3 regions of the Mesorhizobium sp. M1342 genome follow, and region 1 is predicted to be linked to each of the others. Evidence: predicted binding sites of a transcription regulator. Region 1 holds the regulator's gene; each other region holds the start of a gene.
The links. The regulator LexA, encoded in region 1, represses DNA repair genes until DNA is damaged. The targets are predictions, from matches to a motif close to TGTTCNNNNTGTGTTCNG.
Positions count from the first base shown of each region.

Region 1 (3,277 bases):
GGCATCGGTGGCAGCGGGTTCTTTCTCGGCAATCCAAAGCTTGTCGTCAACGATGACGGCGACATGCCGCTGCCGGCCCGAATTTCCTCTAGCGTGGAAAATGCCCGTGAAGGCATCGCCGACCATATCAGGGCGAGCGTCGGCGGCGCCGAAGGCGAGATCGCCGCGGCGCTGATCGTCGGCGTGCGCGCCGGCATTCCCGATGACATCAATGAGGCGATGCGACGTACCGGCATCTACCACATCATCTCCATTTCGGGACTGCACATGGCTCTGGTCGCAGGCACCATCATGGGTTTGCTGCGCGGCGCCTTCGCCTTGTTTCCCGACTTTTCCGCGCGTCGCCCGGTCAAGAAGTATGCCGCCGCCGCCGCACTGTTCTCGATCGCGGCCTATCTCATCATCTCGGGAGTCGTCGTTGCCGCCGAGCGCAGCTTCATCATGCTGGCGGTGATGCTGATTGCCGTGCTGTTCGATCGAGCAGCACTCACCATGCGCAATCTGGCGATCTCGGCGATCGCCGTCATCGTGGTGTCGCCGCATGAGGTGGTCGGCCCGAGTTTTCAGATGTCGTTCGCCGCGACCGCGGCTCTGGTCGGCGCCTATGCCGGCTGGGCCGATCACCGCGCGGGAAAAGCTAGACCGCCGCCGCCAAAGCGATCCATGCCAGGTTTCCTGACGCGAAAATTCCTGCTGGCGGCAACCGGCCTTGCCATGACCTCGATCATCGCGGGAAGCGCGACGACGCTGTTTGCCATCTGGCATTTTCAGCGTGTCTCGCCGCTCAGCCTGTTTGCCAATCTCGCGGTAATGCCGATCGTCACCGTCGTCATGTTCCTGGCCGTCGCCAGCGCGCTGTTGATGCCTTTCGGATTGGATTGGCCGGCTCTCTACCTGATGGGTAAGGGCCTGACGATGATGATCGCCATATCAGGCTGGATCTCCGAGCGTTCGCCTGTCGATGGGGTCGGGCTGATTTCGCAGCAGTCGGTCCTGTTGGTGGCAATTGCCCTGGTCATCGCGACAATGGCGACAACTTGGCTGCGGCTCGCTGCTCTGCCATTCGCGCTGGCAGGCTTGCTGACCGTCTCGGATACGCGCACGCCGGATGTGCTAATCTCGGAAGACGCCCGGCTGGTGGCGTTGCCGATCGGTGGCGGCGAGCTTGCCGTCAGCCGGGAACGGCCGAACGAATTCACCGTCGACAACTGGAAACGCGCCCTGACATCAGAAACCATCGTCGTGCCAGAGGTGTTCGACAACAGCGATGGGCAATTCGATGTCGCGGATGCCGTTGATCTGCCGCCGGGATCGCCGTTCTATTGCTCCTCAGGCGTTTGCGTGGCCAGGCACATGTCCGGTGCGATCATTGCCTATGTCGAGGACCGCAAGGACGCCTGGAAAGCCTGCGGCTTCGCCGAGCTGATCGTCATCAATGACGCCACCGCGTATGACGCCTGTCACAATCCGCTGGTTCTCGTCATCACCAAGCGGCAACTGGCTCGCAAAGGCAGTGCCGCGGTCTTCTTCGATCGCCAATCGGCGACCACGCCGGCGACGATCAGCTTCGCGGTGGACAGCCCATATCGGCCCTGGCACACGCAACGCAAATACTCTCGTGAGGCAAGGGGGCTGGCACCCTTCAAGAAACCGGAGAAGCCAGCGGCCAACCCACAGCCGCCTCAGTAGCGGCGGATCAGGCCGACGAGCTTGCCTTGCACCTTGACCCTGTCCGGGCCGAAAATACGGGTTTCATAGGCCGGATTGGCGGCTTCGAGAGCAATCGAAGCGCCCTTGCGGCGGAACCGCTTCAGCGTCGCTTCCTCTTCATCGACCAGCGCCACGATGATCTCGCCGGGGCTCGCCGTGTCGGCATTGCGGATGATGACGGTGTCGCCGTCGAAGATACCGGCCTCGATCATCGAGTCTCCCTTGACCTCCAGCGCATAGTGGGCGCCGCCCATGATCATGTCCGGCGGCACCGAGATCGAATGCGTCTGATGCTGGATGGCATCGATCGGCACACCGGCGGCGATACGGCCCATGACCGGGATCGACACGGCGGAGACCGCATCGTCATCATTGCCGGGCGAGGGCATCCGCGAAGGCGCCGGCTTGATCTGCCGGCCAAGGGCGCCACCCTGACCGAGACTGCCCTGGATGACGCTTGGCGAAAACTTCTTTGCCGCGTTGAGACCGGGCGCGATCGAGTCCGGCAATCGCAGCACTTCCAGCGCGCGTGCCCGGTTGGGCAACCGGCGAATAAAGCCGCGCTCCTCAAGTGCGGTGATCAGCCGATGAATCCCGGATTTGGAGGCAAGGTCAAGCGCCTCCTTCATCTCGTCGAAGGATGGCGGAATGCCGCTCTCCTTCAGGCGTTCATGGATGAACATCAGCAGTTCATGTTGCTTGCGCGTCAGCATGGCGGCCCCCAGGTTACCTGAAACCAGAATCGAAAAACAAACCCAGAACAAACCCTATCTGTTCCAGTTGTGTTCTGCAACCGTTTAAAGTTTAATGAATTTGTTAAGGCTGCTGAAATTATTTGGCGCTTGCCAGCGGGTCGCGATCAACAGGCGCTAGGCACGGCGATGCGCCTGCTCACATTGAAATTATTATGGTTAATGACCTGTGGCTCATCCTCGACCCAAGGCTTGGCATTATCAGTCTATCGACCTCCACAAAGGACGATATCAATCTTCGGGACGTTCGTTTGCCGTGAACGAAACGGAGCCAAAACGCCAACGTCTGTTGGCATTTGTGGCTGGAAATTCAGCCCTCCGTCATCTGCCAGGCAGTGAGGGCGGCGGCGGTGGATCGCGGGGATCGTTGCGTCAGGTAACGGCTTCCTTGACCGCGAAACGGCGGTCCTTCCATGCGCCCGTGCGCAGAATATCCTCCAGCACCTCAACCGCCAGCCACACATCCTTGTAGCCGACATAGAGCGGCGTGAAGCCGAAACGGATGGTCGATGGCGCACGAAAATCACCGATGACGCCGCGCTCGATCAGCGCCCGCATGATTTGATAGCCGTGATCGTGAAGGAACGACACCTGGCTGCCGCGCCTGGTCGCGTCGCGGGTGGTCTCCAGCGTGAGACCGTAGGCGCCGCACCTGGCTTCGACGAGCTGGATGAACAGTTCTGTCAACGCGACACTCTTCTTTCGCAATGCCGCCATGTCGACGTCATTCCAGATGGCAAGCGCGCCTTTGAGCGCCCGCATCGACAGGATCGGCTGAGTGCCGCACAAAAAGCGGCGGATGCCGGTGCCGGCAA
Region 1 is NZ_JAMYLI010000019.1:118,943-122,219, reverse strand. Features, by position in the region: gene NKH06_RS20645 (ComEC/Rec2 family competence protein) at 1-1,689, shown strand, start outside; gene lexA (transcriptional repressor LexA) at 1,683-2,423, opposite strand; gene kynU (kynureninase) at 2,835-3,277, opposite strand, start outside.

Region 2 (3,277 bases), on a different contig from region 1:
TGTTCGGCCGGATGTTCGCGCGAGCCCATGATGCGGCGCGACGCGGCCTTGAACAGCGTCTCGATGAGGAAGGTCGACTTGCCGCCGCCCGACACGCCGGTCACGGCGGTGAAGGTGCCGAGCGGGATTTCTGCGGTGACGTTCTTCAAATTGTTGCCGCGCGCGCCGACGATTTTCAGGCGCCGGTTCTTCTTCGCCTCGCGCCTGACACCAGGCGTCGCCACTTCGAGCGCACCGGACAGGTATTTGCCGGTGATCGAATTGGGATTGGCCATGACCTGCTGCGGCGTGCCCTGGGCGATGATCTCGCCACCATGGATTCCGGCGGCCGGGCCCATGTCGACGACATAGTCGGCATGCAGGATGGCATCCTCGTCATGCTCGACGACGATCACCGTGTTGCCGATGTCGCGCAGATGCTTCAGCGTATCGAGCAGACGGGCATTGTCGCGCTGGTGCAGGCCGATCGATGGCTCGTCCAGCACATAGAGCACACCGGTAAGACCCGAGCCGATCTGCGACGCCAGCCGGATGCGCTGGCTCTCGCCGCCCGACAGCGTGCCGGAATTGCGCGACAGCGTCAGATAGTCGAGCCCGACATCGTTGAGGAAGCGCAGCCGCTCGCGGATCTCCTTCAAGACCCGCACCGCGATCTCGTTCTGCTTGTCGTTGAGCGACGCTGGCAGGTCGGTGAACCACTGGTCGGCCTTGCGGATGGAAAGCTCGGTGACTTCGCCGATGTGCTTGCCGGCGATTTTCACCGCCAGCGACTCGGGCTTCAGCCGATAGCCCTTGCAGACCGGGCAGGGCGTCGCCGACATGAAGCGCTCGATTTCTTCGCGCATCCAGGCGGATTCGGTCTCTTTCCAGCGCCGCTCGAGATTGGGAATGACGCCTTCAAAGGTCTTGGTGGTCTTGTAGGAGCGCAGGCCGTCATCATACTGGAAGGTGATTTCGCGCTCGCCCGTGCCGTGCAGGATGGCTTCCTTGGCCTCTTCGGACAAATCCTTGAACTTGTCGCCAAGCTTGAAGCCATAAGCCTTGCCCAGCGCTTCCAGCGTCTGCGCGTAATAGGGCGAGGTCGACTTCGCCCACGGGCTGACGGCGCCGTCGCGCAGCGAGATGTTCTCGTCCGGCACGATCAGATTGCCGTCGATGGCGCGCTGGCTGCCGAGACCGTCGCAGGTCGGGCAGGCGCCGAACGGGTTGTTGAACGAGAACAGCCGCGGTTCGATTTCCGGAATGGTGAAGCCGGAGACCGGGCAAGCGAACTTTTCCGAGAACAGGATGCGCTCATGCGTCTCGTTCTTCGACTTGTTGACCGAATCCTCGCCGGTCTGGCTGGCATCGAGCGGCTTGTCGGCGAATTCGGCGACCGCCAGCCCATCGGCCAGCTTCAGGGCGGTCTCGATGGAATCGGCAAGCCGCGTCGCCAGATCGCCGCGCACGACGATGCGGTCGACGACGACGTCGAGGTCATGCTTGTACTTCTTGTCCAGCGCCGGCACGTCGGCGATTTCGTAGAAGACGCCATCGACCTTGACGCGCTGAAAGCCCTTTTTTTGCAACTCCAGCAATTCCTTGCGGTATTCGCCTTTGCGGCCGCGCACCATCGGCGCCAGGATGAACAGCCGCGTGCCTTCCTCGACCGCCAGCACGCGGTCGACCATCTGCGAAACCGTCTGGCTCTCGATCGGCAGGCCGGTGGCCGGCGAATAGGGGATGCCGACGCGCGCAAAAAGCAGCCGCATATAGTCGTAGATCTCGGTGACGGTGCCGACGGTCGAACGCGGGTTCTTCGAGGTGGTCTTCTGCTCGATGGAGATGGCGGGCGACAGGCCGTCGATCTGGTCGACGTCAGGCTTCTGCATCATCTCAAGGAATTGCCGCGCGTAGGCCGACAGGCTTTCGACGTAGCGGCGCTGGCCTTCGGCATAGATCGTGTCGAAGGCAAGCGATGACTTGCCGGACCCCGACAGGCCGGTCATGACAATCAGGCTGTCACGCGGCAAGTCGAGATCGACATTCTTCAGATTGTGTTCGCGCGCCCCGCGAATGGAAAGATATTTATGGTCGGCCATAGCCGGTCGCCGCCTCAGAATCTGGAATTTCCTGGAATGGCGGGTTTTCCCGGCCATCCCCTATGTAGGTAGTTTTGCCGCCACGTCGAGAGACGCCACAATTCCCGACCAAAGCGTTTAACCGTCTTTCGCGTGAACGGGCAAGCGGAAAGAACAAAGGCCGAACACGCTCCTGACAAAGCTGTGCAAAAGCTGACCTGCACGTAACCTTCCGGCGATCACATTTTTCGGTAACCGGCTATTGATGGTTGACGCCACCAGCTGACGGGAGCAGTCTCCAGCAGTCAACGAAGACGGCCGTCTTTCGATGGCCTCGCCGCCCAAAGGCGGCCTGCGAGACGCCGCAGGCATTTGCGATTTGTGCTTCGTGACGACAACGTCGCAATGGACAAAGGAGCGGAGCTATGACGCCACCGGATCGTCCCATAGGGTTCCAGTTGTTACTGGAGCGGCGGCAGGCATAAGTGCCAGGGTTTAGCGTTTTCGCCACCCGACAAACCGTGACCTGCCATATCCCCGTAAAAATCAGAGACTGTTAGTCGGATCGTCGGTTGAACGCCGCGTTGCATCCGAAATCAAATGCCGGCAGTACACTCCCGGTAGAGATTGGATTTGAGATCCAAAAAGGCCCCGTCCGTTTGCGCAAAGCACGGCGGGGCCGTTTTCATGTGCGGATTGTCTGTTGGCGACAGGCGCAACGCAGCACGCGCCGACAGACTGTCAGTGGCGCGGCGGCCCGATCGAGCCGGCGCCGACATCGACGGTGATGCTGCCGGAAATCCTGACATCCGTATCGCCGATCTTGAACTGGCCGTTGCCGTTGCCGGGAAACGCGTCGTCGGGCTCCGGAGCCGGCTTGGCGATGCGGTAGTCACCGGTTACGCCGGGCAGGGCGCCTTTTTGCGTTGACGGCGAACTGTCTTCGGCAAGTGCCGCGCCGCTGATGAGGCCCGCAATGGCGAGCGCTACAACGGCGATGACGCGGTGCAATGATCTGGACTGATGAGTGTCGGTCATCCCAAGACTATAGTGGCGCGCCGCCGATGGAACCAGACCGGCATCGTCAAATCTTCGACAGCCGGACGGACTCCGATCCGGCCCTGGCTCACGCCGCCTTTTTTCGCGTGTCGAAAACATGGTCGACGATGCCCCATGCCTGGGCCTCGCGGGCGGTCATGAAGTGGTCGCGGTCCAGC
Region 2 is NZ_JAMYLI010000034.1:8,588-11,864, forward strand. Features, by position in the region: gene uvrA (excinuclease ABC subunit UvrA) at 1-2,081, opposite strand, end outside; gene NKH06_RS27365 (hypothetical protein) at 2,802-3,098, opposite strand; gene NKH06_RS27370 (ATP-dependent Clp protease proteolytic subunit) at 3,187-3,277, opposite strand, start outside.
Region 2: uvrA (excinuclease ABC subunit UvrA) is a predicted target of LexA. The motif match lies at 2,231-2,248, and genes of this name have one in related genera.

Region 3 (3,277 bases), on a different contig from region 1:
GTCAGAGATGCCGAGTTTCGACAGCCTGTTCAACGCCTTCGTCACCATTCTCGTGACCATCGATCCGCCTGGCCTGGCGCCGCTGTTCCTGGCCGTAACGCGCGGCATGAACCGCGAGGAGCGCCAGCAGGTTTCCGTCCGTGCCTCGATCATCGGCTTCCTGGTGATGGCGTTGTTTGCAGTTGCCGGCGCATCGATCCTGTCGGTGTTCGGCATAACGTTGCCGGCCTTCCGCGTCGCCGGCGGTTTCCTGCTGTTCTTCATCGCCTTCGAGATGGTGTTCGAGCGCCGGCAGGACCGTAAGGAGAAGATCGGCGACGTCGCCATCACCAAGGACATGATCCACAACATCGCCGCCTTCCCGCTGGCGATCCCGCTGATCGCCGGCCCCGGCGCGATTTCGGCGACGGTGCTGCTTTCCGGTTCATTTCAGGGATTTGCCGCGCAGGCAGCCCTGGTCGGCATCATCTTCGTCTGCCTCGCCATCACCTATCTGGTGTTCGTGCTGTCGGAACGCATCGACCGCATCCTCGGCCAGACTGGTCGTTCGATCCTGACCCGGCTGCTTGGCGTCATCCTGGCGGCACTGGCCGTGCAATTCGTGGCCGACGGCATCAAGGCGCTGATGGCGGGGTAACGCGACGAGCTGCCGCCGAAGCCGGCCCTATTTCACCGTCGTGTCGATCACTTCGAAATCGTGGGTAATCGTCGCGGTCTTGGCCAGCATCGCAGACGCCGAGCAATATTTTTCGATCGAAAGGTCGATCGCGCGTTTCACCTTGTCGCTGGAGAGTGCCCTGCCCTTGACGACGAAATGCATATGGATGCGTGTAAAAACCCTGGGCTCGGTTTCGGCCCGGTCGGAGTCGAGTTCGACGACGCAGTCCTCGACCGCCTCGCGGCCTTTTTCGAGGATATGCACGACATCATAGGCCGAACAGCCACCGGTGCCGATCAGCACCAGCTCCATCGGGCTTGGACCCGGCGTCTTGCCTTCCGATCCGTGCGCTGTTCCGAGCACGACCTTGTGACCGCTGCCGGATTCCCCGACGAAGGTGCGCTCCTCGACCCACTTTACGCGTGCTTTCACCGAACTCGTCCTTTCACCGTATTTCCTTGATCGGCCCGGTCAGCCTCAATCACGATGCAAAACCCCGAAAGTCCATGAATGACTCTCGGGGCACTGTGTCTGACATAACTGTTGCGATCAGAACGGGATTTCGTCATCCAATTCGCGCGACGAACCGCCACCGCCGCCGCTCTTGGCACCGCCGCCGCCGCGATTGAAGCCTTCGCTCGGGCTGGACTGACCGAAATCGGAACCACGGCTGCTGCCGCCACCGGTATAGCCGCCGACCTGACCGCCCTCGCCCTGTCCGCGTGCGTCGAGCATCTGCAGCTCACCGCGGAATTTCTGCAGCACGACTTCCGTCGTGTACTTGTCGGCACCGGTCTGGTCCTGCCATTTGCGCGTCTGCAACTGGCCCTCGACATAGACCTTCATGCCCTTCTTCAGATACTGCTCCGCCACCTTGGCGATGCCCTCATTGAAGATGACGACGTTGTGCCACTCGGTTTTTTCCTTGCGTTCGCCGGAATTCTTGTCGCGCCAGCTTTCCGATGTGGCGATGCGGATGTTGACGACCGGTTCACCCGAATTCAGGCGACGGATTTCGGGATCCGCGCCGAGATTGCCGACCAGAATGACCTTGTTGACGCTACCCGCCATGATATTTCTCCGCGCTCATCCGAAACAAATTTTTGTCGCAGCACCTTACAGGCTGCAGGCGATCGCCGCTTGCCATGGCTGCCTTTACCCACAAGGTTTTTGTTCCCTTTTCGTTCTTATCCGCATCGCTGCTTATTGTCAAGGAATGGCAGCAATGCCGAAGCCGCTCATATGGGTTTGAAAAGACCGCTTGCCAAATCAATAAGTATTCACTTATGCTTTTGGCATGATCGAAGCAGAGATTTTCCGGGCACTGGCCGACCCGACGCGCCGCGCCGTCTTTGAGCGGCTGGCCGCCGGCGAGATGAGCGTGTCGGAATTGCGCACCGGGATGACGGTGTCGCAGCCCGCGGTGTCGCAGCATCTGGCGGTGCTGCGTGGGGCCGGGCTGGTGGTCGAGCGGCGAGCCGGCCGCAACGCCTATTACCGCGCCGATCCGCAGGGGCTCGCCCCCTTGCTCTCCTGGATCGAACGCTACCGGACCTTCTGGCCGGAGCGCATCGAAAGGCTGAAGGCGGTTTTGAAGGACATGGATCAATGAAGAAGGCGGGATCAACGACCAACGCGGGCCAAAGCGACGCCGCGGATGCGCTCGAGTTCGAGTACGAGCTTGCCGAGCCGCCGGAAAAGGTCTGGCGGGCCCTGACCGTACCGGAATTGCTCGCCGCCTGGATGATGCCGAACGACATCAGACCCGAGATGGGCAACCGTTTTGCCCTCGCCGGACCGGATGCGCCGATCGATTGCGAAATCCTCGACGCCGAGCCCGAACGCCTGTTGCGCTATTCCTGGCGGGAGCGCTCGCAGCCAGGCGATGGCGCGCGGCAGGATCCGCTTGACAGTACCGTCACTTTTACGCTTGCGCGCACCGTTTCCGGCGGCACGCATCTGCGCATCGTCCATGACGGCTTTGCCCGCAAGGCCATGCCTGCCGTCGCCATGGCAGGCGCCGGCTGCCGGCTTTCGCTCGATGCAAACAGGTCACCTAAGCCAATCGCCGCAAACACGCCTCGCCTCCTGCTGCGCGCGGCCTGAAAACAAACAGACGGAGAGAGACAATGAGCGGTGTTGCCAATCTGGTTCCGATGGTGATCGAGCAATCGAGCCGCGGCGAACGCGCCTTCGACATCTTTTCACGACTGCTGCGCGAGCGCATCGTCTTCATCAACGGTGAGATCAACGACGACATCTCGGCGTTGGTCTGCGCGCAGCTTCTGTCGCTGGAATCGGACAATCCCGACAAGGAGATCTCGCTCTACATCAACTCGCCGGGCGGCGTGGTCACCAGCGGCTTCGCCATCTACGACACAATGCAATACATCAGCTGCCCGGTGTCGACCGTATGCATGGGGTTTGCCGCATCGATGGGCTCGTTCCTGCTGATGGCAGGCGCACCGGGGCGCCGGATCTCGCTGCCGAACGCCACCATCCTGCTGCATCAGCCGCTGGGCGGGTTCCAGGGCCAGGCCTCCGACATCCAGCGCCATGCCGAGCGCATCGGCCGGACGAAACGGCACATGGCCGAACTCTACGCGCAGCATTGCGGCC
Region 3 is NZ_JAMYLI010000034.1:11,890-15,166, reverse strand. Features, by position in the region: gene NKH06_RS27395 (MarC family protein) at 8-637, shown strand; gene NKH06_RS27390 (OsmC family protein) at 665-1,090, opposite strand; gene NKH06_RS27385 (single-stranded DNA-binding protein) at 1,208-1,729, opposite strand; gene NKH06_RS27380 (ArsR/SmtB family transcription factor) at 1,956-2,270, shown strand; gene NKH06_RS27375 (SRPBCC family protein) at 2,267-2,764, shown strand; gene NKH06_RS27370 (ATP-dependent Clp protease proteolytic subunit) at 2,788-3,277, shown strand, end outside.
Region 3: NKH06_RS27385 (single-stranded DNA-binding protein) is a predicted target of LexA. The motif match lies at 1,830-1,847, and genes of this name have one in related genera.